4 regions of the Yersinia sp. KBS0713 genome follow, and region 3 is predicted to be linked to each of the others. Evidence: predicted binding sites of a transcription regulator. Region 3 holds the regulator's gene; each other region holds the start of a gene.

Region 1 (7,832 bases), 480 kb from region 3:
TTTATAAGGGGAGTTATCATTTTATTTCAGACAATATCAATCATGTTGCAACTTTGTGCAACCGTGTTAAATCAGGTTCGTGAATGAACTGTGAAATTAGTCCGGTTTTTAACAATTAATCAGCAGGGGCGATGACGAGAATATTACGTAGCATGGTGACTAACCCTAATAATAATAGGGTTTGTGGGGTGTTTACCTAAGGTGTGACTCATTTTGTTATGGAAGGTGTCACTCCAGACAGGGATTAATGTGATGTGGCGTGAATTTTTTGTAAATAAATTGTTTAAATTGTTGTGGGTGGAGAAAGTCCTCCACTAGGATAACCATCGCAAGATAGCGGTTTGCTAGCAAATAGTTGTACTGATAATTTATCTGAGGTTAATCGTTCGTCCCTGGTGCAACTGAGTGTCACGTTCCGACCGCCAGAGATAAACATGACGCCGCACTCAGAGAGAAGAACTAAAAATAGCGGGACATATTAAAACGATAATACGCACTATGGAGACGTTGCATGACCATGAATACACCAATGTTGGTGACTTTTTTAGTTTACATTTTTGGGATGATATTGATTGGCCTTATGGCCTACCGGGCAACCAATAACTTTGATGATTACATTCTGGGCGGACGAAGTTTAGGCAGTGTGGTGACTGCACTCTCTGCCGGTGCCTCCGATATGAGTGGCTGGCTATTAATGGGGCTGCCGGGTGCCATTTTCCTGTCGGGTATCTCGGAAAGCTGGATAGCCATTGGTTTGACGATTGGTGCTTACCTTAACTGGAAGTTGGTTGCAGGACGTTTGCGGGTGCATACCGAAGCCAATAATAATGCGCTGACACTGCCGGATTATTTCACCAGCCGCTTTGAAGATAAAAGTAAATTGCTACGGGTGATATCAGCCGTGGTTATTCTGGTCTTCTTTACCATCTATTGCGCTTCAGGCATTGTTGCCGGTGCACGTCTGTTCGAAAGTACCTTTGATATGAGTTACAGCACTGCATTGTGGGCCGGTGCTGCTGCCACTATCGCTTATACCTTTATTGGTGGTTTCCTGGCGGTCAGTTGGACCGACACCGTGCAGGCAACACTGATGATTTTCGCCCTGATATTAACGCCGATTATCGTTATTCTGGCTGTGGGTGGTATCGATACATCAATGATGGTTATCGCGGCGAAAAATCCAGCCAATATTGATATGTTCAAAGGACTAAACCTGGTTGCGATTCTCTCATTATTGGGCTGGGGTTTAGGCTATTTCGGTCAACCACATATTCTGGCGCGTTTCATGGCGGCAGACTCCCATCGGACTATTCGTAGCGCACGCCGCATCAGTATGACCTGGATGATCCTCTGTCTGGCAGGGACTATCGCGGTGGGCTTCTTTGGTATTGCTTACTTTGAAAACCACCCGGAACACGCGGGGAACGTCAGCCAAAATGGTGAGCGGGTATTCATTGAGTTAGCCAAACTGCTGTTCAATCCATGGATTGCCGGTATTTTGCTCTCCGCGATCCTGGCGGCGGTAATGAGTACCTTAAGCTGCCAACTGCTAGTGTGCTCCAGCGCGCTGACAGAAGATCTGTATAAAGCCTTCCTGCGTAAAAAAGCTAGCCAGAAAGAGTTAGTTTGGGTAGGTCGTGCCATGGTGTTGCTAGTGGCATTAATTGCCATTGCGCTGGCAGCGGACCCCGATAACCGGGTTCTTGGTTTGGTGAGTTATGCATGGGCGGGCTTTGGCGCTGCATTTGGCCCAGTGGTGCTCATCTCGGTGACTTGGCCACGCATGACCCGTAATGGCGCGTTGGCGGGGATGCTGATTGGTGCTATCACCGTTATCGTCTGGAAACAGTACGCCTGGCTGGGCTTGTACGAAATTATCCCAGGTTTCGTGTTTGCCAGTATCGCCATTGTTGTCGTGAGCTTGATGGGTAAAACACCAAGCAATGCGATTACCGAACGTTTCCACCATGCTGAAGCTGAGTTCAAAACCGTTTAATCACCACGTTGGCTCTACTTACATCGGCCCCCTGTTTTTACCGGGGGCTTTTTTTTTTACAGAAAATCCTGTGTGCCTTTGATGGTGATATGAATGGCTATCTTGATGAATTTATTTGTTATCTAACCACTTAGAAACAATTTGCCACACTTTGATTAACAATATTCTTACGGCGTCTATTGAATTTCTTTTTAACAGAATGATAATCACTATCGTTTTAAGTTTTACTTTTCTTTACGCCAATTGACATTACTTGTCATCATCGAGCTATACCCATACCTACCGCAGGGGTTCTGGCATGTTCGTCCCATTTCTTATTATGTTTCGTGAAGGGCTGGAGGCCGCGCTGATTGTTAGCTTGATCGCCAGCTATCTTAAACGTACTCAACGCGGTCAATGGATGGGGGCAGTTTGGATTGGCGTGATAACAGCGGCGGCGCTCTGCCTGGCTATCGGCATCTTTATTAATGAAACCACCGGTGAGTTCCCACAAAAGCAGCAAGAGCTGTTTGAAGGGGTCATCGCGGTGGTGGCAGTTTGCATATTAACCTATATGGTTTTCTGGATGCGCAAAGTATCCAAGTCGGTGAAAACGCATTTGGAAGGTGCTATCGATAGCGCGCTAAACTCTGGTCGTAGTCAGGGCTGGGCCTTGGTGGCAATGGTGTTTTTTGCCGTGGCCCGTGAAGGGCTTGAATCGGTGTTCTTCTTACTGGCGGCTTTCCAGCAGGATGTCGGTATGGGCGCACCCATCGGCGCAATATTGGGGCTGACCTGCGCCATTCTGGTCGGTATGGCTATCTACTGGGGCGGCATTAAGTTGCATCTGGCGAAATTCTTCAAATGGACCAGCCTGTTTATTCTATTTGTTGCCGCAGGGCTTGCCGCGGGCGCGATAAGAGCTTTCCATGAAGCGGGTCTGTGGAACCATTTCCAAGCTATTGCGTTTGATCTGACCAATGTGCTCTCGACCCACTCACTGCTCGGCACCTTCCTCGAAGGCATGTTCGGCTACCAAGAAGCGCCAACAGTCAGTGAAGTGGCAGTCTACTTTATCTATCTGATTCCGGCATTAATCCTCTTTTTCCTTCCACCACGCACCACGGCGGCCTCAACCGTACCTGCTGTGCGGAAAGCTAACTAATCATTTAGGGATTTATCACATGTCTAACCGGTTCTTCCGTCGCACTGCTTTGCACGCCGCTCTACTGGCACTGCCTGCTGTGGCTATCAACGCGCAAGCTGCTGATATTCCACAAGTTAAAATCACGGTTAATGATAAGCAGTGCGAACCAATGGCGCTGACTATTCCCGCCGGTAAAACTCAGTTTATTGTCCATAATGTCAGCCAGAAAGGTCTGGAGTGGGAGATCCTCAAAGGTGTCATGGTGGTTGAGGAGCGTGAAAATATCGCCCCTGGTTTTACCCAAAAGATGACCGCTAATCTGGAACCGGGTGAATATGATATGACCTGCGGTTTGCTGAGCAACCCGAAAGGTAAGTTGACCGTCACGGCGGCTGGTGCTGAAACAGCAGTGAAACCGGATGCCATGGCATTGGTTGGGCCGATCGCTGAATATAAAGTTTATGTCACACAAGAGGTTGCCCAGTTAGTCACTCAAACGAAAGCCTTTACCGATGCGGTGAAAAAAGGGGATCTGGCCCTGGCCCGTAAATTGTACGCGCCGACGCGCCAGCATTACGAGCGCATTGAGCCGATTGCGGAACTGTTCTCTGATCTAGATGGCAGTATCGATGCCCGTGAGGATGACTTTGAGCAGAAAGCCGCTGATCCGAAATTTACCGGTTTCCACCGTTTAGAAAAAATCCTGTTTGGCGACAATACCACCAAAGGTGCAGATAAATTTGCCGACCAACTCTATCTGGATACCCTGGAGCTGCAAAAACGTATTACCGGCCTGACATTTGCGCCGAATAAAGTGGTTGGCGGGGCCGCGGGCTTAATTGAAGAAGTTGCGGCCAGTAAAATCAGCGGTGAAGAGGATCGTTACAGCCGCACTGATTTGTGGGATTTCCAGGCCAACGTTGATGGCGCACAGAAAATTGTCAATCTGCTGCGGCCACTGCTGGAAAAAGCCGATAAGCCGCTGCTGCAAAAAATCGATGCCAACTTCAAAACAGTGGATAGCGTATTGGCTAAATACCGCACTAAAGAGGGCTATGAGTCCTACGAGAAGTTAACCGATGCCGATCGTAATGCGATGAAAGGGCCAATTACGGCGCTGGCGGAAGATCTTGCTCAGTTGCGTGGTGTATTAGGTCTGGATTGAGGCATTGAGCATGAGTCAGAAAACCGGCCCACAACAGGGATCGTATCAGCAAAATAGCGGGGCGGCCTTGCCGTCCCGTCGGCGCCTACTGCTGGGTATGGGGGTGATGAGTGGCGCACTGGCGCTCGGTGGGGCAAAAGTTGCTCGTGCGGCGGATTGCCCAGCCCCTGAGGTATCGTCTGCCCAGGATGAACGTTGGCAGAAACAGCCCTTTTACGGTCAGCATCAATCCGGCATATTAACCCCACAACAGGCGGCAATGATGCTGGTGGCATTTGATGTGCTGGCAGCGGATAAAGCCGCATTGACCCGCTTGTTCAAACTGCTGACCGAGCGCATCGCCTTTTTGACCACCGGCGGAGATGCGCCATCAGTCAATGCCAAATTGCCGCCGCTGGACTCGGGTATTATGGGGCCAGAAATCTACCCGGATAACCTGACGATCACGGTTTCCGTCGGTGATTCACTGTTTGACCCGCGCTTTGGTTTGCAGGGGCAAAAACCATTGCGGTTGCAGAGAATGACACGTTTCCCGAATGATTCCCTGGATGCGGCTCTCTGTCATGGTGATCTATTACTGCAAATTTGCGCCAATACCAATGAAACCGTGATCCATGCACTGCGCGATATCATTAAGCACTCACCGGATCTTCTCAGTGTTCGCTGGAAGCGCGAGGGCTTTATCTCAGCCCATGCGGCTCGCAGTAAAGGCAAAGAGACGCCTATCAACTTGTTGGGTTTTAAAGATGGCACCGCGAACCCAAAAACCAGTGATAACCCCTTGATCAATCAAGTGGTTTGGGTACAGGAGGGGGCTGGCGAACCGGCATGGGCTGTCGGCGGAAGTTATCAGGCGACACGAATTATCCGCTTTAAAGTGGAGTTTTGGGATCGCACCCCATTGCAGGAACAGCAAACCATTTTTGGTCGTGATAAGCACAGTGGCGCGCCGCTGGGCATGGTGCATGAGCACGATGAGCCGGATTTCAGCAAAGATCCCGATGGCAAAGTGATTAACCTGGACTCACATATTCGTCTGGCCAATCCACGAACCATAGCCACCCAGAGTAACCTGATGCTGCGCCGTGGCTACAGCTACTCGCTCGGTGTCTCCAATTCGGGGCAATTAGATATGGGGTTACTATTTGTCTGCTACCAATCTGATTTAGAAAAAGCCTTTCTGACGGTACAAAAACGGCTGAACGGTGAGGCGTTGGAAGAGTACATTAAGCCCATTGGCGGCGGATATTTCTTCACGTTACCGGGTGTGGCGGATGCCAATCACTATCTGGCCCAAGCTCTGCTCGAAGCCTAAATATGCTCGTCACTTAATTTCAAACACCGACGACTCGATCGATAACGGTGAGGAGCGGTAGAAGAGTAAAGCGTCCGCGCCAGGGATGGCGCGGCTCGAGCCATCAGGGATGATTTTACGGCGTTTTTACGATCTGCTTGTTCTCTCCGCTCAGGCGGCTTTATCAATAACCTTGAGCACCGTTTTCACACGGTGCTTTTTTATGACCTTTAGCTCTTCAGCTTGGCCGTAATTTTCGCCACATGCTCACCCTGGAAACGGGCAATCGCCAGCTCTTCAGCGCTAGGTTGACGGGAGCCATCACCACCGGCAATAGTGGTAGCGCCATAGGGGGTGCCACCGCGAGTCTGCGAAACATCAAATAACTCTTTAGCACCATAACCGATAGGGACAATGATAAAACCGTGATGTGCCAGCGTGGTCCAGGTTGAGGTAATGGTATGTTCTTGCCCGCCACCGGTACCGGTTGAGGAGAATACGCTGGCGACCTTGCCGTATAGCGCACCAGATGCCCATAAGCCGCCGGTTTGATCGAGGAAGGTGCGCATCTGTCCGGCCATATTACCAAAGCGGGTTGGTGTACCAAAAATGATACCGTCGTAATCGGCTAACTCTTGTGGTGTGGCCACCGGCGCGGGTTGGCCCGTTTTACCGCCCGCATTGGCGAAAGCCTCGGCAGGCATGGTTTCTGGCACGCGCTTTATCGTCACTTCAACGCCGCTGACTTTCTTTGCACCTTCGGCTATTGCACCGGCAAGTGTCTCGATATGTCCATACATGGAGTAGTAAAGTACTAAAATTTTCGCCATCTCGCTTTGCTCCAATCAAATATATTGAATAACGTTGATGAGGTCATCATAGTCGCTGCTTATGACACATATTAACCATACGCCAATACCAGCAGGCTGCAACTTTGCCCGCACAGAAAGTGAAGCATGGACAACGCGCTGAGATAAGCAAATAGGGTGCAGCTAATAACGTGTTTTAAAAATCCAATATGATAATAGGAGCGCGAAGCCGGAGAGTGATATATATATACCCGCATAAGTCAGACCATAGGGTAATAGGCTATCAATAATTAATGGCGTCATACCACCAAATAAACTGATTGAGATATTGCAACCAACCCCCATAGTTGCGGTGTGACCCTTTGCTACTTGCGCTATAACAGATAAGTTACCGCACAATATCATGGCTGCATTGGCGCTAATAAATAGCTGCGCCAATAGAACAAACTCAAAAATAGTGCTGGATAAGAGCAAGTAGAGAGGTGTTGAAAATATGATTAAGCTATACACCCCCCATGCAAATACTTTTGATGCACTGGCATATCTGTCTGCTAGCCAGCCAGTTAACATCAATAGCAGGCAGAACAGAGCGGTGGAAAATATCGCATAAAGATTTTTAAAATCACCTATATGTAGCGACTCCCGTATTATCGACATTGACATGTTTTGTGCATAGAAAACAGTGGTAGCCGGAGCCATAATCAAACATATATGCATCGCATCGACCCAATTAACCCGGCGCTTATAAGCCATTGTCGCTTGGCTGGGTAATTTAATCCTAAACCAAAAACTTACGGCGATATTGACGATGCCAAGCAGTAGAGGAATTCGCCAGCCGACGGTTTGCATAGTTTCCGAGTCAAGAGTGTGCTCAAGTAGATAGACAATAATCAGTGATGCGAGAACCCCAATAAGAGAGCTACCAACAATCAAACTACAAATTCTGGCGCGCTCATTAGTTGCAGGGTCATCGAAAAGGTAAGTGGTTAGCGAGGCCACTTCACCACCAAAGCTAAGTGATAATGTCATTTGTAATAGCAAAACGACTAAGGGCGCATAATAGCCCAATGTATTGATGGGTAATAATGCCATACAGAGAGTCGCAAGCCCGGTGATTAAACTAGTGAGGACTAATGCGGCTTTCCGGCCTGCTTGATCCGCATAACGGCCAATAATATATCCACCCAGCGGCCTTGTGATAAATCTTAAGGCAAATATACCCCAGACGATACTTTCGGGATTTTGATACCCTTGCCGCGCGAATTCGGCACTCAGATACATAGATATCGCTGCAAATACCGCAATATCATAATATTCCAATGTATTACCGGCTACTGCCCCTAATCTGAATTTCCATTTCATCCTATTCCCTCAATCTATCACACTGTTTTATTGGGTTGTTTTGATAAGAACGTCCAGACAAGCTAATGTTACCCCATGAT
Region 2 (7,832 bases), 2.1 Mb from region 3:
GGTAGAGGTTAATGATATTCAGGTGCTGCTGGCGAAGAAGATTAGCCATCTGGCTCAGGGCAATGGCTTAACCCCCTCAGCTGTGCCACGGGTGAAAATTTTATACTCCACCACCCATCAGCCGCGCACCCCGGTAATGTACACCCCCAGTGTGGTGATTATATTTCAGGGGCATAAAGTGGGTTATTTGGGCAGTAAGGTCTTTCGTTATGACCCGAAAAACTACCTGATTCTAACGGTGCCACTGCCGTTTGAATGTGAAACCTTCGCCAGCCCAGAGATACCACTGGCAGGGATTTCGATTCATATAGACAGCCAAATGCTACAGGATTTACTTATCGATATAGGTGATGACGAGCTAGATAAACCCTTCGGCAATAGTTCGGGGGTTAATTCGTCTGCGCTGACTGATGAAATGTTGTGTGCCACCGAGCGATTGCTGGATGTGATGTCCAAACCCCGTGATGCCAGAGTGCTTGGCCCGCAAATTGTGCGTGAGATTCTCTACTATGTGCTCTGTGGGCAGTGCGGCGGGGCTTTGCAGGCGCTGGTTAACCGCCATGGGCACTTCAATCAAATCACCAAAACATTGCGACGGATTGAGCATCAATTTGCGGATAACTTGAATGTCGAGCAGCTAGCGGCCGATGTGAACATGAGTGTTTCGGCGTTTCATCACAACTTTAAAGCGGTGACCAACACCTCTCCGCTGCAATATCTGAAATCTTACCGGCTGCATCGGGCGCGGATGATGATGTTGCACGACGGCCTAAAGGCCAGTACCGCCGCAAACAGAGTGGGATATGAGAGCGCGTCACAGTTCAGCCGTGAATTTAAGCGCTATTTCGGCCATACCCCGAGCGAAGAGGTCGCCAAACTGCGCGCTAACTGATGTTGACGGCTCTGCTACTCAGTCACGCTTTTACGTTTGCACCACACCAGAACCAGGGTGCCGACCAAACCCACCAACAGCAACACAATGGGTAGAATCATCAGTGCAGTCATAACCTGATTTTCATAATGCTTAACCAAGGGAATCTGGCTTAGTGCGAAGCCCAAACCCACCACACTGCCAACCCACAGCAGCCCACTGAGCCAGTTAAAGAATTGAAAACGCGCGCTATTTAGGCCAGAAATACCGGCCAGTGTGGGCAATAAGGTGCGCACAAAAGCGAGAAAACGGCCAATAATTAGGGCCGCCAGACCATGGCGTACAAAGAGAGTATGGGCGCGCTGACGATAATGAACCGGTAGCTGCAAGAGCCACTTTTTGACCACTTTAGTATCGCCTAACCACAGCCCTTGCAGGTAGCTCAGCCAACAACCCAGACTAGCGGCAATGGTCAGAATGATCATGGTGGGCAAGAACCCCATGACCCCCTTGGCAATTAATGCACCCGCCAATAGCAGCAAGCTATCTCCGGGGAGGAAAGAAGCCGGCAGCAAACCGTTTTCTAAAAATAGGGTGGTAAAGAGTATGCCGTAAATAACCCAAATCACATTCGGGTCGGCAAGTTTACTAAAATCCTGCTGCCATAAGGCATGAAGGATTTCGCGTAATACATCCATTTCTGTTCCTGTTTGCCTATCGTGTGAGGATATTGTCGGTAAGGACAACTGTTGGTGTGGAGTGACCTAGTGTATCCGCATTGGCGCTGATCCACATTGATCTTATCCTCAATAACTGAATTTTTGAGGGGATATATATGTGCTGTTGATACTCTTTTTGTAAAAGAGGATGAATGCGCGGAGATTGTCACCGCGCATTAACAAGTGACCTCACTAAAACAAGTCACCTCGCTAAACAAGTCATTTCGATAAAACTAAAACAAGTCATGCCGATCAGAACCTACTCCTGCGCAGCTTTAATGCGCTCAAAGCCAGCCGCCAAGTCGTCTTGCAAATCTTGAACACTCTCCAGACCAATATGCAGGCGGAATAACGTGCCGTTAATTCCTTCGCCCTCATAGCGGCGGATCGCGCGGATATCTTTGGGTTGATAACCCAGAATCAAGGACTCAAAACCGCCCCATGAGAAGGCCATGCTGAAGTGAGTGAAGTGGTCGAGATAGGCTTCTAACTGCTGCTGTGTTAGCTCCTGTTTTAGTTCAAAGGAGAATAAACCGTTACAGCCAGTGAAGTCCCGCAGGTAGAATTCATGGCCTTTGCAGTCAGGCAGTGCCGGGTGGTAGACCGCCGCAACTTCTGGGCGCTGAGCCAACCAGTGGGCTATCTCGATACTGTTTTTCTCATGCTGTTTTAGGCGAACACTAAGAGTGCGCAACCCACGGCTAGCAAGGTAGGCGGTGTCAGCATCGACCATCTGCCCCATCAGATAAGAGTCTTCCCGCAGTTGCTCCCAACAGCGCGCATTGGCAACAGCAATTCCTAACATGGCATCAGAGTGACCAATAATATATTTGGTTCCTGATTGGATGGAGATATCAATATCAAAATCTAATGCTTTAAACAGCACACCAGCCGCCCAAGTATTGTCCATCATAATGATTATCTCAGGTGCCACCGCGCGGATAGCCCTCACCATCGCCGGAATATCCTGTATTTCCATGGTGATAGAGCCGGGGGACTCAAGGAACACCACTTTGGTTTGCGGGGTGATCAGGGCGGCGATACCCGCGCCAATCATCGGGTCAAAATAGGTCGTGGTGATACTCATGCGCGATAAAATTTTATCGCAAAAACTTTGAGCCGGCTCATAGGCCGAACCGGTCATCAGCACATGATCGCCGGCTGAAACAAAGGATAAAATGGCATTGCTGATCGCCGCCGCGCCGCAAGGATAGAGAACGCAGCCCGCGCCACCCTCCAACTCAGTCATCGCCTCCTGCAAGGAGAAATGGGTTAAGGTGCCGCGGCGGCCATAGAATAGCTCGCCATTTCCCCGATTGATGGTGGCCTGTTTTTTCGCTTTAACGGAGTCGAAAACCAGAGACGATGCCCGCTGAATCACGGTATTAACCGAGCCTTGGGTGAATCTTTTACTCCTGCCCGCGCTGACCAGGATGGTTTCCAGTTTTTCGGTGGTTGGCTTATTTGCAGACATGATTTCGTTGTTACCTTTTTATCAGCTATGCCCAGATTTCATTGACAGCATTTATAGGGGAAATTATTTCTTACGTTAACATGATGATTGTTGTGTAGGCGCAGTTTTTAGCATGAAAAAAACTCAATAGGGTGACCCGCTGTTTTCTGTGGGTTTGTCATGGGAAAATGCTACGGAAGTCGCGAAATGGGAGATTTATTAAGGAATCATAAATAGGGGGTATTTTAGGTTGCGCAGGTGTTATGACGCTCAATTAATCAATTTCCCATCTTTACACTTAATGGCACTCCCGCTGTACAGCCAATAGCTCAATCTGGTGCGTCGAAGTCGCGTAGTCCCTGATATCAGGCAATTTCTCTTTTTTTCGCAAAAAATCGGCGTAAACACTAATGATAATTACTATCAATCCCCCATTTGTTTGATATGATCGGCAGCTGATTTCGTCCTTAAATTGATATGTATATTGGGTGGAGGCACAGCGTGAAAACAGCTGGCAAAGAGATTAAAGATAGATCATTCGTGCAAGGCCGGATGATGACAGGCGTAGTGGCATTACTGCTAGTGGCCGGTTTAGCAGGTCATGCACAAGCAGCACCCGGCAACAGCAGTGCCATTGCTTCATCTGTTGCGGCACCAACAACAGCAACATCGACCCCGCTACCGGCACCGGAGCTAACTGCCGTCGCTGCAACAGCAGTAAACAGCGAAGCAAGCCCGGCGGCGACAGTTCAGCCAATAGCGGCACCCGTTCCACAAGGGCTGGCGATGGACTTATCTGTCTGGGGAATGTATCAACATGCCGACGTGGTGGTGAAAGGGGTGATGATTGGCCTGGTATTGGCATCAATTGTCACCTGGACCATTTTGTTCTCCAAAGGCACCGAGCTATTCCGCGCGCGCCGCCGCTTACTGCAAGAGCATGAAGTCATCGGCGCAGTGACGGATCTGGATACCGCATCAGAGCGTGCAGAGGTATTTGCCTCAGATAGCATCAGCAGCCTATTGCTTCGTGAAGCGCAGAACGAACGTTTATTGTCAGCAGAGTCGAATGACAACAACGGCATTAAAGAGCGTGCCGCTTTCCGCTTAGAGCGGCGGGTGGCAGCCATTGGCCGCCAAATGGGCAAAGGCAATGGTTTCCTCGCCACTATCGGTGCAATCTCACCCTTCGTGGGGCTGTTTGGTACAGTTTGGGGCATCATGAACAGCTTTATCGGCATTGCTCATTCACAAACCACCAATCTGGCGGTCGTGGCACCGGGCATTGCTGAAGCCCTGCTGGCAACAGCGCTGGGTCTGGTCGCCGCCATCCCAGCGGTAGTTATCTACAACATCTTTGCTCGCCTGATTGGTTCTTACCGTGCGCAAGTGGGTGATGTCGCAGCACAGGTGCTACTGCTGTTAAGCCGTGACCTCGATCTGAATAGCAGCAGTGAAGCAAAGTCATCTAAGCAGCCTCATCAACTGCGTGCGGGGTGATCTATGGCGATGCGGATGAATGATAACCTCGATGAAAGCGGTGAACTGCACGAAATTAACGTGACGCCGTTTATCGATGTCATGCTGGTTTTGCTGATTATCTTTATGGTGGCCGCGCCATTAGCCACGGTGGATATCAAAGTGGATCTACCGGCATCGTCAGCGGTGCCGCAGCCACGGCCGGAGAAACCGGTCTTCCTGACGGTGAAAGCGGATAACCAGTTATATGTCGGTGACCAGCAGGTTGATCGCGATACACTGGCAGCGGCACTAGATAAAGTGACTCAATCCAATAAAGAGACCACCATCTTCTTCCAGGCGGATAAAGTGGTGGATTATGAGACCCTGATGAGCGTGATGGATGCGCTACGCAAATCAGGATATCTCAAGGTTGGTTTGGTCGGCATGGAAGCGGGCGGCGCTAAATAGCCTCTCTTAGGCGCGGTGAGTGTGACCGCGCCTGATGCTAATGCTTAGGTATATTGCGGCCTACTACCTCGCTAGAGGTTGTTGTTAATGACTGCCTGAGAGCGGCTTCTAGCTCGTGGGCATCAGATACGTAGTAATAATTATCCTCACCGACGCATTTTTTCCAATCAATATAATTTGCTGGTTCGTTAGTTTCATTTGAGCCATCTTTGATGGCGATAAAAACCATTTTAATATTATTTTCTTTGATTCTTTCGCACATCCCTTTATCTATCAGTGTCTTGGATATATAAATACTTTGTTGTATTGTGGTATCATTTATAAATACATCAATACCATCAGAGATAATTACCATTAATTTATTATTACTGTTATTGCTTTCTTTTTTAAATAGGGTATTGGCATATAATATCCCAGAACTGACGAGTGTTTGGCCCAAAGGTGACATAGCTATCATTTTATCTATGAGGTCATCATGACTATTATGACTATCTAGTGAGTATGCATTGGAGTTATTCAGGCAAATAGATTCGTTTATTATATCATCTAATGGAATATCGATATATTGTGCATCTGAATTTATTGATTTAATTGTTGCGTCATAATCAATGGTAGTCGTTATAAATATCATTTGTTGCATGTATGTTGGAATATTAAGTGTAATGCGGAGGAACTCCAGTGCCTTATTTCTATATTCCTGTTTAGCCATGTTTTTTATGACGTTAGTAAGGGTGTTATATTCTCCCAACGTTAGTTCCCCATAGTTAATCTTATCAATATCAGTCAATCCTTCCAGTCCAGGGAATTTTTTTAGTCCAGATACAGTGTATTGCCGAAAGTAGTTATTATCTGCTCTATATAGCTTGGGCACAAAAGGAAAATGACAATACTTTTTTTCTTGATTATTCTCTATTACGATTCTTTTTGTTCCCCACGAGAAGGGTACGAAACCAATAAGATTAATATTGCTATTTTTGAGGATGCTACCATTCAATCGGTTAAATACATCTCTTAAGGCATTTATTTTTTCTCCTCTTGGGACTTTACCATGAAAACCCTCATTCATTGATCCAGAATAGTCGGCCACAAAGATGACATCAGTAGCTTTATCTTGAATTGTAGATACTTGTTTTATGGCAGCACCATTATCTTCAGTGCCTATTGTGGTGATTGTATTTGTCATAGCTGTTTTAGATAAGAAATTAGCAAAGTAGCTCATGGTAATCTTCGCATTATATGTCAATTGGCCACAATTATTTTTTATATCGATCTCCGGTACTGAGAAATGCTCTAATGGCAAATATGCACTAGAAAAATTAGAGACTAAATAAACATTTTTTCTCATTTGAAGCTCGTCCGGTAGGTCATCATTCTCGACCGTTAATGCTAATGTCGCTTGCTCAATAGCATCAGAGAGTTTAGCTTTTTTTTGCAATAGCTGCGAAATCTCAAAGGACAGAAATAATAGTGCAATGAAAAATGGCAATATTATAATAAAGGGTAATAAAATGGCTCCTTTATCATTTTTTATAAATTTCCGACTTATTATTATAAAGAGAGATAGTAGATTGCCGGGACGAAAAATGGATCTATTAGTGAGCATAAACTTCCTTATTAATTTTATTATCATGTTGCTATGAGTTAGGCGTTAGCGTTCAATCGCCACAGCTGACGATGTTATCGGAATAGCCAAACCTCCCCCTGCGGTCGGCAGACATAATGTGACTTGATACAGCGGTATCCAGCGGCCAGTATGGGCATAGGGTGACAAATTTATCATCTTAGATAGTGGTCGTATTGGTTGGCATGAGCCGAGGCTAACTGAAACAGTATTCTGATTATCAATATCTTTTATTTCAGGATTGCTCGGCAAAAAATGCAATGTCTCAATTGTCATCGCCAAGTTAGAACTCTTCATGCCCGAATTTAATAGCATTTTTTCAGCGAGACGTTTTAACTCCTCAACTTGCATCTGAGTCAGACGATAGTCACTGCCATATAATTTACTCCGCTCCCTTACTATCCCGGCAATAGAGTATGAGATACGATCCAATTTACCCACTGTTGATTGATATGTTGCCACTGAGAGCAACACTTTGATAAGCAGTGTAATAATAAAAACCGCAAATGCGAATTCGATAATTACCGAACCATGGCAGTTGAGAATAAAATTATTACGCTTAATTTTCTTGTACAAAAATCACCTCGCGAGATAACAATATATTAGACCAGACGGAGGGAATCGGGAAAAAAAGGGGGCTATAGGTATAGCTAACACTATAACGTGCTAGTTTTTGATCTGTATATACTTTGCTCATTTTATTAGCGATGATATCTGATATGTTATCACTAAATTCTACACTAGCAGTGACCGCGTTATTATTGGTTATAAAAGCCCCCAATACACCTTGCTGAGCCATTAGGCGATTAAGGAATACCGACTGATAAGTTGCACTATCATTTTCTTTCTTATTTTTAGCTGATTTTGCCGCTTCTGAAACTGCCAGATCCAGGCTGGCAGAAATATAGAGTAAGCGAGAGATTTCTGCTGAAAATAACAGTGTGAAAATTAACAGAATAAAGAGTATTGAAAACTCAATAGCAACAGAGCCGCTATTTGATTGAAAAAATAGCCGTTTTATCTTGCACATCATACACCTTCGGAACTTAATTTTTCTTGACGAAGATGGCTCACCTGACTCAATGCTAATATTAGCTCATCAGGGTCTGTTGCCATTTTATCCGCAATAATTATCTTTTTTGCATACGCAGTATCACCAAGTTGAATAAGTGAAAACACCAGGTTATGTAATAATTGTGGGTTTTTATTTCCGGCCAGATAGTCAGGTAAGAGTATTCT
Region 3 (7,832 bases):
AAATTCGACCAAAATACCCGCCTGAAAGAGTCCGCATGGAACTTTGATGTGCTCTACACGCTGCAAGAGGGTCGGGCGAAAGGCACCCTATTCAAACTGCATTACACCATGTACGACAACCATACCAATATTCCAAGCTTTGGCGGTGGTTTCGGCAATGTGTTCCAGGATGAGAAAGACGTTAAATTCATCGTAATTGCACCATTTACCATCTTCTGATTGCCCTCCCCGGTAACCACTCCGGGGTCATAATGGAGCACCTGCTATGAAGAAAACGCTTTTTATTATTGCCGTGGTATTGGGATTGAGTGCCTGTGCGCCGCAAGCGCCGGCTCAACCGGAAGACACTAAGCTGAAGCAAGCATACAGCGCTTGTATCAATGCCAGTGAAGGCTCGCCGGAGAGATTAATCCCCTGCAAAGCGGTATTGAATGTCTTGAAACAAGAGAGAGCGCATCAAGCTTTTACTGAGAAAGAGACGGTTCGGGTATTGGATTATCAGCGCTGTATTGACGCGGCGCATACCGGTAATGGTCAGGCCTATGAGGCGCAGTGCGGAAAACTTTGGCAAGAAATTCGCGCCAATAACTAAGCTTGAAACCATTCTGAGAGTAGCAATTAAGCTAACAATAATTCAGCCAGCAGCAATACTTCCAGTAGTGACTCTGGCTGCAATTATTAATTACGGATGAGGTTAGTGATGAACAGATTCAAATTAAATACGTTAGCGGCGATCACCGCGACCTTCGGCTTGATGGGGGCCGCCAATGCGGACACCGCCAATCAACAGATTGTTGACCAGCTCAGCACCTTGAAAGTTAACTATAAAGTATTGGATAACCGTGCTGGTGAGAGTGGTGTTGATTGCGCCAGGTTGGGGGCTGATTGGGCATCTTGCAACCAAGTAATGATAACTCTGACCAACACCGGGGATGAGATCAAAGGCCGGGATTGGGCCATTTACTTCCACAGCATTCGCCAAATTCTGACGGTAGATAACGATCAATTCAGCATCACACACCTGACCGGTGACCTGCATAAAATTGAACCTACGGCTAAATTCGCCGGTTTTCCTGCCAATCAGGCGGTTGAAATCCCGATAACGGGTGAATATTGGCAGCTGTTTGCCACTGACTTTATGCCGCGCTGGTATGCCACCTCCGGCGATGCGAAACCCAAGGTGCTGAAAAGTACCGACACTGAAGATATCAACGAATATCTAACCCAATTTACGGGCGATCAGTGGAAACGTACCAAAGATGACAATAACGTGCTGATGACGCCGGAGTCCCGTTTCGTCAAAAATGAAGCGGTGAAAACATTAACGGCAGCAAACCTACGCGGGCAGATTATTCCGACGCCAATGGAGGTCAAAATTCATCCGCAAGACGTGAATTTGAGCCAGGGCGTGGCACTGGATCTGAGCGCTTTACCTAAACCGGCTGCCGAGGTGGTACAGCAGCGTTTCGAATTACTCGGCCTGAAACTGAACGCCACGGGCTTCCCGATAAAAACCTCGATTCAACCGGCGGTGTTTAAAGGCGACTTAGCGGTTTCCGGTGCCTATGAGCTGAAAATTGGTGACAAAGGCGCACAGGTCATTGGTTTTGATCCCTCCGGTGTGTTCTATGGTTTGCAATCAATCCTCTCTTTAGTGCCCACTGACGGCAGCCAAAAAATCGCCACGCTAGACGCAAAAGATGCCCCGCGCTTTGAATACCGTGGTCTCTTCCTCGATGTTGGCCGTAACTTCAAAACCAAAGAGGCGGTGCTGCGTTTACTGGACCAGATGGCCGCCTACAAGCTGAACAAATTCCACTTCCATCTAAGCGACGATGAGGGTTGGCGCATTGAGATCCCAGGCCTGCCAGAGTTAACCGATGTGGGCAGCAAACGTTGTCACGACTTGACTGAAAACAGCTGTTTGTTGCCGCAGCTGGGGTCTGGCCCGGATAGCAGTAATCTGGGGAGCGGCCATTTCACCCGCGATGACTACATCGAGATCCTGAAATACGCCCAAGCGCGCCAGATTGATGTTATTCCTGAAATTGACATGCCAGCCCATGCTCGTGCCGCGGTCGTTTCCATGGAGGCCCGCTACAACAATCTGATGAAGCAGGGTAAAGAGAAAGAGGCTAATGAATTCCGCCTGCTGGATCCTACCGATGACTCCAACACCACCTCGGTGCAGTTCTATGAGCGCAAAAGTTATCTGAACCCATGTCTGGACTCCTCTAAGCGCTTTGTCGATAAAGTGATTGGCGAAATGGCTCAGATGCACAAAGAGGCTGGTATGCCGCTGACCACCTGGCACTTTGGCGGTGATGAGGCGAAAAATATCCGTCTGGGGTCGGGGTTCCAGGACAAAAACGGCCCAATTGAGCCGGGCAAAGGCATCATTGATAAGAGTGTTGAAGATAAGCCATGGGCCAAGTCGCAGGTCTGTCAAGAGATGGTCAAGCAGGGCAAAGTTCAGGATGTGGAGCATCTCTCCAGCTACTTCGCCATTGAAGTGAGTAAATTGGTTAATGCCCATGGCATCGAAAAAATGCAAGCGTGGCAGGATGGCTTGAAGGATGCCAAAGACGCGAAAGAGTTTGCGACCAAACGTGTTGGTGTCAACTTCTGGGACACCCTGTTCTGGGGCGGTGCCGACTCAATCAATGATTGGGCCAATAAAGGCTACGAAGTGGTGGCGTCCAACCCGGATTATGTCTACTTCGACATGCCGTATGAAGTTAACCCGAGCGAACGTGGCTACTACTGGGCAACCCGCTTTAATGACGAGGAGAAAGTGTTCAGTTTCGCCCCAGACAACATGCCGCAAAACGCCGAAACCTCTGTTGATCGCGATGGTAATCACTTCAGTGCGAAGAGCGACAAGCCATGGCCTGGTGTGCACGGTATCTCCGGTCAGTCGTGGAATGAAACTGTCCGTACCGATGAGCAGATGGAGTACATGATCTTCCCACGGGCATTACCGCTGGCGGAGCGCGCCTGGCATCGTGCGTCATGGGAGCAAGATTATCAAGCGGGTCGGGAGTACAGAGGCGGCGAGACGCATCTGGTGGATACCAAGGCGTTGGACACTGATTGGCAGCGTTTTGCCAACATTATGGGTCAACGTGAACTGGCGAAACTGGATAAAGCGGGCATCGCTTACCGGCTGCCGGTACCGGGAGCACGAGTGGTCGCGGGTCTATTGGAGGCTAATATCTCCTTACCGGGCTTGATTATCCAGTACTCCACTGATGGTGGTAAGCAATGGCAGCAGTATGATGCCAAAGTGCAACCTAAAGTCAGTGGTGATGTAATGATCCGCTCAACCAGCCCGGATGGTAAACGTCATAGCCGGGCCGAGCCAGTTAAAGTCTGATGATGGGTTTCAAATCGCTGTGTCTGTTGTTATCTGCTGTTTACCCTGTTTTGTGGTAAACAAAATTAAGTGAAGTTGAGTTGATGGTTTTCCCCCGGCTTGCCGGGGTTTTTTTCAGTGCTTAAAATCTTTATAAGATCAATGCGATAATGCGGCATTATCTTTTATCGTGCGCAGACTCGTTTTCACGGCAATCGCCGGATTCACAGTGGCCGTACAGATAGAGACTGTGATTGGTCAGCTTGATACCGTGTTGCTTAGAAATTTCACGTTGAAGAGTTTCAATCGCTTCATTGCTAAACTCGATCACTTTGCCACAATCCAGGCAAATCAGGTGATCGTGATGATGTTGCTGCGTCAACTCAAAGACTGATTTACCGCCTTCGAAATTGTGGCGGGTCACAATACCGGCATCGTCAAATTGATTCAGTACGCGGTAAACCGTCGCCAGACCAATCTCTTCACCGATATCGATCAGCTTTTTATAAAGATCTTCCGCGCTGACGTGGTGGCACGCCGGATCTTGCAACACTTCCAGAATCTTCAGCCGGGGCAGTGTTACTTTAAGGCCAGCGTTTTTTAAGGCTTTGTTGTTGTCAGTCATGCGGATTCAGTCCTGTTACTATCGATTCAAATTAAGGCTGTTCAGCCTATGACATCCGTGGCGTAATAATTACAATTACGTCTCATTATAGAACTGCTCGCCCCAAATGAAAACCGTGGTTGTTAACAAAGATATAATTGCACACTTTGCCAGATTAATCATGCGGTGTATTGATGAATGGGGGTGTAGCATCATTTTAGTTTATGTTCGCTAGCGATAACGTTAAAAAGTTGTAGCGACTTATTTTTATTTTTCACGAATGAAGATGTGGATCTGTGGGCTGCTTAACAGAGAAGGGTGAAAGGGATGAAAAGCAACGAAAACGCTGGGCGATGCTCAATACACCACAGCGTTTTCGGGATGGCGTATTAGCCGGTGATTTCAGACAAATTCATCTCTTCACTGATCTGTTTTACCCAAGCATCAACACGTTCATTCGTCAGTTCCGGTTGGCGATCTTCATCAATGGCTAAACCGATAAAGTGATCATCATCAGCCAGGCCCTTGGAGGCCTCGAAGTGGTAACCGGCTGTTGGCCAGTGACCGACAATCGCGGCACCACGTGGTTCGATGATGTCGCGCACGGTGCCCATCGCATCACAGAAATACTCTGCGTAGTCCTCCTGATCACCGCAACCGAATAGGGCAACCAGCTTGCCGTTGAAATCGATCTCTTCTAGTGTCGGGAAGAAATCATCCCAGTCACATTGTGCTTCGCCGTAATACCAAGTTGGGATACCGATCAGCAGGATATCGAAGGCTTCTAAATCTTCTTTGCTGCTTTTGGCAATGTCGTGAACCTCAGCAACATCTTTGCCCAGTTGCTTTTGGATCATCTTGGCAATGTTTTCGGTATTGCCAGTATCGCTGCCAAAGAAAATGCCTACAGTCGCCATATAACTTAATACCTTATAAATTCAAATATTTATGCAGATTATTGCGCTTTCTGCCCAATAATATAACACATTTCATAGCGCAGCATCATGCCAGAAAACCCTGCCGGGCGGGTATCAAGTTTATGCGATATTAAATTTTTGTGAGTTGCTCAACCTTATAACCTCATTGCCGATAACCGTTGTGTAACCGCAAGGTTGCAATTAGCGGTGCCAGGGGGAAACCGTCAGATGAAAATTTGCCGGAAAGGAGTTGTCGTTAGCTGTATGGAACGTCCTTTATTGCTTTTCGGTCATCAAATAACACCAGAGTCTCTAACGGTAACCATCCGATATATAAGGGGAACGAACATGCAGTTTTTAAAAAATATTACTATCAGAGCAGCGCTATTATGGGTGCTTGGCGCCTTTTGCCTGCTCTGGGGCGGCGTATCTGCCTATACATTGTTATCACTGAATCAACTCACACAATCATCTAACGCGAATACGGTGTTGGTTGAGAATATGAATTTAGTTAATCAGGGGACGGATCAATATTTCCGCATGGTGACCCGTCTTGCCCGCGCAGTCGATTATCGCCAAAGCGGTAACCTGGCCGATGCGGATAAAGAGCTAAAATCGTCCAGTGCCGCGCTGGAAAATCTGAAGAAAAGACTCGCCGAGTTTAAAGCTATCGACCATGCACAGATTGATCCTGCTTTAGTCGCTGGAGTGATTGATGGATGGAGTGGATTAATTGAGCAGGGGGTGATGCCGCTTTATCAGGCCGCAATGGATAACAATATCGCTGCTTATCAAGATCTGGCGAAAAAAACGGTGCCTGCATTAAGCCGCCAATATGGCGCGGTTGCCGAGGGTTTTAATCAGGCGGCTTCAAAGGCCATTGGCGTGGCGAAAGTGCAATTCTCGCAACTGACAAAAGTGAGCAGCATAACACTTATCTCTGCATTGGTGGCCGGCCTGGTGATTTTACTGGCTACTGACCGCTACCTATTGGCCAATCTGGTGCGTCCGCTGGATGAGATCCGTGCGCATTTTCGGGTTATTGCTTCCGGTCAGCTTGGGCAGCCTATCGTCGATTTTGGGCGTAACTGCGTTGGGCAGCTATTCCCGCTATTGCGCGATGTGCAAACCAGTTTGGTCAATACCGTAGAGGCTATCCGTAGCAGTACGGATGGGATTTATCACGGCGCGGCCGAAATTTCTGCGGGCAATACCGATTTGTCGTCTCGCACCGAGCAGCAGGCCGCCGCACTGGAAGAGACGGCAGCTAGCATGGAGCAGTTAACCGCGACCGTAAAACATAATGCTGATAATGCGCATCACGCCAGTCAACTGGCGGCGAGTGCCTCCATCACGGCGAAAAAAGGCGGGGCGCTGGTGGCTGACGTGGTGCACACCATGGATGAGATCTCTGCCAGTTCGCGCAAAATCGCGGATATTACCACCGTGATTAACAGTATTGCTTTCCAGACCAATATCTTGGCGTTGAATGCCGCAGTTGAAGCGGCCAGAGCGGGTGAGCAGGGCCGTGGTTTTGCGGTGGTCGCCAGTGAAGTGCGTAATTTGGCACAGCGCAGTGCGCAGGCGGCGAAAGAGATTGATGGCTTGATTACCGAGTCGGTCAACCGAGTGAAAAGTGGGTCGGCATTGGTGGAGAGTGCCGGTGTCACCATGGATGAAATCGTTCGTTCGATCACTAATGTAACCGACTTAATGGGAGAGATAGCCTCGGCTTCTGATGAGCAAAGTAAGGGCATTAGTCAGGTTGGGCAAGCGGTGGCAGAGATGGACAGCGTGACCCAGCAGAATGCTGCTTTGGTGCAGGAAGCTTCGCGTGCTGCGGCTTCATTGGAAGAGCAGGCGACGCAGCTAAACCGAGCAGTGGCGGTATTTAAATTACAATCAGATGATGCGCGGGCAAAACCAGCAGTGAAACCTCGGGCGAATCCATTAAAACTGGCACCTGTCGCTGCCAAGGCAGACAGCAACGCCAACTGGGAAACTTTCTAGGAATAGCGGCGTGGCGTAAGGGATTACGCCACGCCGTGGTGGTAACTGATAGGGTTAAAACCCCTCTTGATCATGGGCTAATTGAGCCAGTAACATCTGTTCAATCAGTTCACTGCGGCTGATGTTACGCTGCTCAGCAAGGCTGTTGAGAGCATCGACGGCATCGGCATTAATCTTCAGTTCCACGCGTCGTAAGCCACGTACTTTATCGCGCCGTAGTTGATTTCGCTTATTAATTCTAAGCTGTTCATCACGGGATAATGGGTTTGTTTTCGGGCGCCCCGGACGGCGTTCATCTGCGAACAGATCCAGCGTCGTGCGATCCGTTTGTTCTTTTGCCATAGGTCGCGGTACTACAAGGGAGTGACATCAGAAAGCGTGGCGTAGCCTTTCTTGATGATTTGGTTTACACATTCCAAGCTTAGAACATAGATAGAACGCATTGAATAACCTCTATGTCAGCAGCCTGAATTTGCATTTGCTGCCAAACACCGCAGCAAATTTATAGCGCGCCATAATACCCCAGCCAACCGAGCAACGACAATGCTTTACTGTGATTAGATTGGGCTAATTCGCTCTTTTTTGCACAATTTTTCCACAGGAAATACATTTCTTTTCCCCAGGGTATAATTTTTAATCAACATCCAAGGCGCGCTCTGTTTTTTTTATTCAGTGTGCTGTTTGGCCGCTGGATTATCATCAATAAAGCGGTGGATAGCTCGCAAGACAGAGTCAGGTTTTTCAGCATGTACCCAGTGACCGGTTCCGGCGACGACATGGGCGCGGGCTTGCGGGAATTGGCGGGCAATATCATCGCGATGGCTATCCTGGATATAGGGCGATAATTCACCACGAATAAACAAAATAGGGTGGGGCCAGGGTGGGATGGGCTGCCAGCCGACAATATTGTTATATTGGTCCCACAGCGCAGGCACGTTAAACCGCC
Region 4 (7,832 bases), 960 kb from region 3:
TCACGCCATCGGAGCTGGAGAAGGCGAAAAAAGCGTGGTGGATTGAGCAGGACGCCAGCCGTACCAGTGCCAGCTATTGGACTGATGCGCTGGCACAGGTCGCCAGTGATGACGGCAACTTTGCGCTGTTGGCACAAGAGGAGTCGCAGTTGAAGGCGGTCACTCTCCAGCAGATCAATGAGCTAGCTGCGCAATGGTTGGGGCGTAATCCGAAAGTCTTTAGTTTGAGTCCGGCGAAAACCTAACTTTCTCCACCATGGGAGCAGTTAAAACCCATAACGTTCATCTATAGAAGAGGCGGGACATCTTAAGGTTTTTAAAGTGGCCTTAATAATAAGGGAGTGGAGTATTCCGAAAAATGGATATGTTTCACCCTCGCTAATAAGGGTATAAGAATGTATTGAATTTTCCCCTTGACTTAAAATGTCCTACTTTTATTGCTAACGAGTTAATCAATGTTATCTGTTATATGTAAATTACCCTGGCTCTTGCCTTTGGTACTATTAGTGGCTTGCCAGCAGCCAGTGAATAAAACGATTCGACCTACCGCTCAGCAGCAAATCAAACAATTATCAGCATTGGTTGCCGGGGCGCATTATCTACAGAAAAATTGTCAGCGGATGGAAGTACCTGATGAGGAGGTGCTGGTAAAAACAGCGCTGAATCTGGCGGTTTCCCGCCATTGGGACATCAGCGTACCCGCTTATAAATTGCTTGAAGAGCAGAGTCAGCAACGCTATCAGGCGCTGGTGAAAGAGAACGATGCAGAAAAGCCCTTGTGCACAGAGCTTAACTTATTGATGGTTGATTTTGTCAATGAGGCTCAGCGCAACATCGGGTGATGCTGCGCTGTTACCCTGCTAACGGTAGCACTGGAGAAATAGCATTTACTAACCGCTAGTTCGCCGTCGCTGCGGCTCTATTGGTCGCGACCGCCAGCGAGACGCCCGCCGCCCGCAATCGGGTTAATATACTGAATAATAAGGCACTTTTTGTATCACTCACCATCCGTGGACTCGGCACCAGACCCGTCACACTGAGCACAATGCCGTCAGGGCTTAATTGGCTAAATTTCACCGAGGGTGCCGGTGTCGTGAGTATTGATTCGTGCTCTTCGTAGGCTTCTATCAGCAACGCCTGCGCCAGTTCCACATCCAAATCCAGCGGGAAGGTCAGCGCGATGGTCACCACCCCTTGGGCATTGGCCATGGTGGCATTGCGCACATTTTGCGAAATCAATTGGGAGTTGGGCACGATAACCGTCGAGCGGTCACTGAGCTGGATTTCAGTAGCGCGAACATTGATACGGCGAATATCACCCTCCACCCCACTGATACTGATCAAATCCCCCACCTTAACCGGCCGCTCAGTCAGCAAAATAATCCCGGAAATAAAGTTCTTCACGATCTCCTGCAAACCAAAACCGATACCTACCGATAGCGCACTAACAATCCAGGCTAACTTATTCCATTGGATGCCGAGCACCGATAATGTCAGCAGAATCACCAGCACGTAGCCAATATTACTGAATAGCGTGACCGCTGAGGTTTTTATGCCGTTATCCATCTGGGTTTTGGGCAGGAAATCATTATTTAGCCAGCGGCGTGCCGCTTTTAAGATATATAGCCCGACAAGCAGACAAATAGCGGCATTTAGTAAGTTGGTGGGAACAATATTTAATTTTTCCAACCCTTCGCCGCTTAACAACTCCATGGCTTTTTGCAGCAATGAAATCGGGGTGGTAGAGCCAAAGGTGCCGTTGAGCAGGGCGATGATCGCCAGCAATATCAGGAGCACTTTGCTGGTGGCGGATAATAATGTCGCGGCTTGCGCTAAATGGCGATCATCAATATTCAGTGATTGCTTAATGGCTTTACCGGCGCTGCTGGTGGGGGAAAAGAGACTTTCCGCTGAATCAACGAACAGGTGGACTAATAAATATAAGCAGGCAAGAACCAGACAACTCCACACCAGTTTGTAGCTTAAGAATTTTGCGAGCGCGATATAACCGACCAACAGTGACAATAATATGGCGATAGCCGTAATACCAATGGCGAAATGAATCAGCCCCGCTAAGGTGGAGTAAGCTTCCGGTTTTTCGCCATTGATAATCAGATTACGGCGCACCCGATTGGCCCGTAACGGAATAATCGCCGCAGTGAGTGCCATTAACAGAGCCGAGATGCCATTGCCAAAAATAGCCCCGGAGACGCTGATATTGATCATGTTATTCATCTGATCAATCGCGCCAAAAATCATGATGCAGCTGGCTAAGAGCGGCGGGAACAGCTTCAGTGAGACGGCAACTTCATCGGCAATGGCGGGTAAACGCCATGAGGGGCGCTGGTTGGATAAAAATGCTCGCCCCAGACCCGCGACTAATGCCGAGAAGAACATCAACTGAACAAAAGCCAGCGAAAAATCCATCACTACCTGTGATACATCCGGCGTGCGGGTAAAGGCCTGCGTAATGCATTGTGCCATCGTCACCGTAATCAGCACGGTCGATAAGGTGGTAGCCGACGCCATAAAACTGCGGCGTAGCGGGCCTTGCGGCAGGCATTTGGTACAGAACCAGGCGGTCAGGAGATCAAGGGATTTAAAACCAAATACGCCGATCAGCAGTGTCAGCAGCAGGTACATTGAGGTACCAAGCCGCCATTCGGGTTCCCACGCAGCACTCCAGGCATCGCCAAGTTCTTGCATAAAATCTTTTAAGCGTTGGTCATCATCGCTATTCGGATTGACAATCGGCGCCCAGAAATTGGCCCCCAGAATGCTGCCGGAATTTAGGGCGATTTGTGATTTTAGGGCGGTACGCCGTAACGAGGTAATCTGGGTGGCCAGGTTCTCGGCATTAGTTTTAATCGCCTGAGCCTGATCATTCTGCCCCTCTAACTGGACTTTCCGAGTATTCAGTACCCGCCGCTGTTGGGCCACCACTGGGGTCTCTGCTAATGCACCGGCAACTGGGGGCGGGCCTAACACATCCAGTTGCGCTTGCAGTTGTTCCCGCTTGGGTTTCAGATCGGCGAGCAGTATATCGGCATCACGAACCAGCGCTAATGCGGTTTCATTTAGCACACTGAGCTGATTGTCGGAGGCGCTGACAGAGATGCTCTGTTTCAGTTTATCGAGCTGTTTTTGCAAGCTAATTAGCTGCACCGACACCGCCGGTTTAGCCGGCTCTTCACTGCTGTCAGATGTGGCATCTGCGGCTGTGGCGGCAAAGGCTACTCCGGCTGTAGAGGTAAAAACCAGCACCAGCAGCAGACAGATCAGCGCAGAGTATTGACGCGAAACAACGTACCCAATCTTTTTCATAAAACCGGTTAGCCTGAAAGTGAGTGCCACGATTATCCCAAGAATTTAGTGTAGACCCAGGGTCTGGCGGCCATTGTGGCATACACCACCTATTCCTGAATAATCTTACTCTGATAATTACGCACTCAAATCAAATGATAAAGATAATAATTCTCATTGTAATTATCGATTCTATTTAATAGATTGTCCGCTGCACTGATGGACCCCACAATATGTGGCGCGCAAGCAAGGGTATTTGCGATGCGGAAATAGCAATGGAAGCTAATTAATAACCCTCTATTTTATCTGCTTAATTATCTGGGGAAGATAACGATGCTCTCGGCTTTCATCATCAAGCGTTCTGCTGTTTTGTGTTCATTGGCGATATTTATTCCATTAGCGTCGGTTGCCGACGATACGATAGAAGTGACCGCTAAAGCGGGCCACGCGGCCGATTTACCCACCTTGGGTTACACCGCCAAAACTACCAAAGGGGCAACGAAAACCGACCAGCCGTTAATTCTGACGGCACAGGCGGTTTCAGTGATTACCCGCCAGCAGATGGACGATCAAAATGTCGCCACAGTTAACCAGGCACTGAATTATACGCCGGGCGTTTTTACTAACTTCTCCGGTGGCGCGACCCGCTATGACACCATTGCCCTGCGCGGTTTTCACGGCGGGGATGTGAACAATACTTTCCTCGATGGTCTGCGCCTGCTCAGTGATGGCGGCAGCTATAATGTGTTGCAGGTGGATCCTTGGTTCCTTGAGCGCATTGATGTGATCAAAGGCCCCTCTTCGGCGCTATATGGTCAGAGCATCCCCGGCGGTGTGGTGATGATGACATCCAAGCGCCTGCAATTTACCTCTGAAGGCCATTTCCGTCTGACCGGCGGCAATAACAATACACAATCTGCGGCCTTTGATTATACCGATGCGATATCTGAGCATTGGGCATTTCGCCTCACAGGGATTACTCGCAACAGTGACACCATGTATGACCATCAGCGCGAAGAGCGCTATGCGATCGCGCCGTCACTGCTATGGCAACCGGATGAAAATACCTCGCTGCTACTGCGGGCTAATTTGCAAAAAGATCCCTCCGGTGGTTCCCACAGCTCAGTACCGGCGGATGGCAGCATCTATGGGCAAAAGTTGAGTCGTGGCTTCTTTGATGGCGAAAGTGACCGCAATGTATTTAAGCGCTGGCAGCAAATTTATAGTTCTGAATTCTCACATAAATTCGATGATGTCTGGTCATTCCGCCAGAATGCCAGCTACACCCACTCCAATACCCAACTGGAGCAGGTGTATCAAGGCGGTTGGAATAGCGATCGCACATTAATGAATCGTTATTACTCCGGTGAGGACTCCTCACTTAATGCCTTTGCCGTGGATAACCAACTGGAAGCGGATTTTGCCACCGCCGCCGTTGGCCATAAGGTGATGCTGGGCTTTGACTTCCAGAAGTTCAGCAACAATCTGCGCAGCGACAGTGCCTATGCCACCACCCTGAATCCTTACACTGGCGTGTCTGGCGGTAGCACGCTGTATCGCGACTATCTGCTGACCACTCCCGGCATCAACACCTCTTACCTAAACCGCCGCTATGAGCAGAGCGGGGTTTATCTGCAAGATGAGATGACGCTAGATAATTGGCACCTGAATTTATCTGGTCGCTACGACCGAATGAAAACAGAAAATAGTGATAAAACAGCGAATAGCAGTGATGAGCGCACCGATAATCACGCCAGCGGGCGCGCCGCCTTGCTCTATAGCTTTGATAGCGGCATCTCGCCATATGTCAGTTACAGCCAGGCCATCACGCCAAGTCTATTCCCGGATGCGCAGCAAAAATTACTGAAACCGATGACCAGCGAGCAGTATGAAGTGGGTATCAAATACCAGCCGCCGGGCAGCACGTCACTTTACTCCGCCGCTCTATATGATCTGACACAAAATGATGTGGCGAACCGCGCCGTGCCGGCCACCTATTATGTGCCCGCCGGTAAAGTGAATTCGCAGGGGCTGGAGCTGGAAGCCAGAAGCCAGATTAGCGATCGCTTAAGTGTGATCGCCGGCTATACCTATAACCGAGTTAAATTCAAAGATGCCATTGATGGTAATGATGGCAATACGCCAGTGTTAGCGCCATCAAATATGGCGTCGCTGTGGGCGCAATATGAAGCGGGGTATGGCATTAATGTCGGTGCAGGTATCCGTTACATTGGCAAACAGTGGGCTGATGATGCCAATACCTTGCGGGTGCCTTCCTATACTCTGGGTGATGCCTCTGTTCGTGCGGATCTTGGCACCTGGGCGGCCTCGCTGAAAGGCGCATTTATTCAATTGAATGTAAATAATATCGCAGATAAGAAATATATCGCCGCGTGCTATAACACCTCATATTGCTACTGGGGTGCTGAACGTTCTGTATTGGCAACAGTGGGTTACGATTTCTGATAAAAAATAGGGCTGGCCTCGACACGGGTATTGCGTCGGGGCCAGCCCATTCAGCCTGATGCCAACCATCTCTCCTCAGCGCCAAAATGGACGGCTGTAATCCCGCTTGATATCTTCCCGCGTCAAGCCGATATCCCTTAATTGGTCTGAACTCAAGCGCGCCATTGTATTGGCTGTTTTGCGCCGTTCATTCCATTGATATAGGTATCTGTATGTTTTCAGCCATAACTGAATAACAATATTGTGGCGGTTTTTTGTTGCCCGCATAGCTGACGAGCAGCACTCATCTATTTGATCTTCAATTATATTATTCATTATTGACTCCCCGTCACTAGGTGAGCCATTAGCATGAGGCTTTGGCAAAAAACATTACAGATGCAATTTTGGACTATTATTTCCATACAGATATGAGATATATGATCTGAACGGCGTAAATTTAGGCCATCTGTACTGGTGCAATAATTTATCAGGTGATTTCGATGACACGTTACCAACAACTGGCTGATATTCTGAGTCAACGAATTAAAGAAGGGCTGTATATCGCCGGGGAGCGCCTCCCCTCGGTCAGAGTGTTGAGTGACGAGCATGGCGTCAGCATCAGTACTGTGCAGCAGGCTTATCGGCAACTGGAGGAGTGCCTGCTGATCGAGGCGCGAGCAAAGTCGGGTTACTTCGTGCGTTGCAGCTCAAATTTACCTTCGTTGCCCGCAATATGCAGCCATGCACAGCGGCCAGTAGAGATATCTCAGTGGGAGAATACGCTGGCGTTTCTGACTCGAGGCGATCAAGAGAGTGTCATCCATCTTGGGGTGGGTTCGCCTGATATCTCCGCCCCGGGGCTAAAAATACTCAGCCGCTTACTTAGCCGTATTAGCCTCCATCAGAGTGAGGAGGTGCTGGAATATGACAATATTTATGGTTCCCCGGTTTTACGTGAGCAGATTGCTCGGCTGATGTTGGACAGCGGCAATCATCAATCGGCGGAGAACATCATCATTACTTCAGGGTGCCATGGGGCGCTGGCGGTGGCATTGGGGTCGGTTTGTCAGCCCGGCGATATTGTTGCCGTGGATTCCCCCTGTTTTCACGGCGCGATGCAAACCCTGAAAGGGATGGGTATGAAGGTGATTGAGATCCCAACCGATCCGATCTCGGGGATCAGTCTGGAAGCTTTGGAGATGGCGCTGGATCAATGGCCGATTAAGGCGGTTCAACTGACGCCGACCTGCAATAATCCGCTGGGCTATAATATGCCAGATGAGCGCAAAAAAGCCCTGCTGACTTTAGCCCAGCGCTACGACATCGCGATTATTGAAGATGATGTGTATGGCGCACTGGCATATCAATATCCGCGTCCACCGACCATCGCCTCATTTGACGACGACGGGCGGGTATTGCTGTGTAGCTCTTTCTCCAAGACCGTGGCACCCGGTTTACGTATTGGCTGGATTGCACCGGGGCGCTATTTAGATAAAGCACTGCATATGAAATACATTTCTGCCGGACGAGTGGCCACGTTACCGCAACTGGCGATGGCAGAGTTCATCAAGCAAGGGCATTACATGCAGCACTTGCGCCGGATGCGCCGCCAATATCAGCGTAATCGCGACATTATGATCGGCTGGGTGATGAAGTATTTCCCGCCGAGTACCTGCCTAAGCCGGCCAGAAGGTAGCTTTATGTTATGGGTTGAACTGCCTCACGGATTTGATAGCCTGCGCCTTAATCGTGGCTTATTGCCGCTGGGAGTGCAGGTGGCGGCTGGATCGATCAGTTCCGCGTCGGGGAAGTATCGCAATTGCTTGCGGCTTAGCTACAGCAAGCCAATGACCGCAGAAATTGAGCGGGCGGTGCAAAAAGTAGGTAAGGCGATTTATGAATTGCTGGCAGCGGGTGAGCCTAAGGGAGCGGAAAAGCAAAACCAGCGATAAGCTGGTCTCAATTTGGGATGCAAGGCAATTTATTGGCGCAGATAAATTTGCGGCAAGGCAGTTTCTGGATGGCGTGAAATCCCCAAATCTGCCTGATACCAGCGGGTCAGTGTTTCGGCATTGAGCACCTCC

The links. Region 3 encodes Fur, which represses iron uptake genes when iron is present. Its sites were predicted from a motif close to ATAATAATGAGAACNACTATCAA; they were not measured.
Region 1: efeU (iron uptake transporter permease EfeU) is a predicted target of Fur. The motif match lies at 2,190-2,212, and genes of this name have one in related genera.
Region 2: exbB (tol-pal system-associated acyl-CoA thioesterase) is a predicted target of Fur. The motif match lies at 3,448-3,470, and genes of this name have one in related genera.
Region 4: FFE93_RS19400 (TonB-dependent siderophore receptor) is a predicted target of Fur. The motif match lies at 3,459-3,481, and genes of this name have one in related genera.

What each region holds. Positions count from the first base shown of each region.
Region 1 covers NZ_CP042173.1:2,649,314-2,657,145, reverse strand. Annotated here, with positions in the region: gene putP (sodium/proline symporter PutP) at 512-1,996, shown strand; gene efeU (iron uptake transporter permease EfeU) at 2,295-3,140, shown strand; gene efeO (iron uptake system protein EfeO) at 3,160-4,287, shown strand; gene efeB (iron uptake transporter deferrochelatase/peroxidase subunit) at 4,298-5,602, shown strand; gene wrbA (NAD(P)H:quinone oxidoreductase) at 5,812-6,411, opposite strand; gene FFE93_RS12725 (MFS transporter) at 6,574-7,752, opposite strand; gene FFE93_RS12720 (helix-turn-helix transcriptional regulator) at 7,780-7,832, opposite strand, start outside.
Region 2 covers NZ_CP042173.1:666,170-674,001, forward strand. Annotated here, with positions in the region: gene FFE93_RS03145 (AraC family transcriptional regulator) at 1-892, shown strand, start outside; gene FFE93_RS03150 (DedA family protein) at 907-1,569, opposite strand; gene metC (cystathionine beta-lyase) at 1,850-3,064, opposite strand; gene exbB (tol-pal system-associated acyl-CoA thioesterase) at 3,545-4,543, shown strand; gene exbD (TonB system transport protein ExbD) at 4,547-4,972, shown strand; gene FFE93_RS03170 (pilus assembly protein) at 5,010-6,575, opposite strand; gene tadF (tight adherence pilus pseudopilin TadF) at 6,621-7,169, opposite strand; gene FFE93_RS03180 (TadE/TadG family type IV pilus assembly protein) at 7,153-7,626, opposite strand; gene FFE93_RS03185 (tetratricopeptide repeat protein) at 7,623-7,832, opposite strand, start outside.
Region 3 covers NZ_CP042173.1:3,125,231-3,133,062, reverse strand. Annotated here, with positions in the region: gene chiP (chitoporin ChiP) at 1-219, shown strand, start outside; gene chiQ (ChiQ/YbfN family lipoprotein) at 266-592, shown strand; gene FFE93_RS14880 (beta-N-acetylhexosaminidase) at 701-3,376, shown strand; gene fur (ferric iron uptake transcriptional regulator) at 3,534-3,980, opposite strand; gene fldA (flavodoxin FldA) at 4,349-4,876, opposite strand; gene FFE93_RS14865 (methyl-accepting chemotaxis protein) at 5,225-6,886, shown strand; gene ybfE (LexA regulated protein) at 6,941-7,228, opposite strand; gene ybfF (esterase) at 7,552-7,832, opposite strand, start outside.
Region 4 covers NZ_CP042173.1:4,089,588-4,097,419, reverse strand. Annotated here, with positions in the region: gene FFE93_RS19415 (M16 family metallopeptidase) at 1-245, shown strand, start outside; gene gspS (type II secretion system pilot lipoprotein GspS) at 456-842, shown strand; gene FFE93_RS19405 (DUF3772 domain-containing protein) at 898-3,354, opposite strand; gene FFE93_RS19400 (TonB-dependent siderophore receptor) at 3,637-5,769, shown strand; gene FFE93_RS19395 (DUF1127 domain-containing protein) at 5,845-6,084, opposite strand; gene FFE93_RS19390 (PLP-dependent aminotransferase family protein) at 6,249-7,700, shown strand; gene FFE93_RS19385 (heme ABC transporter ATP-binding protein) at 7,730-7,832, opposite strand, start outside.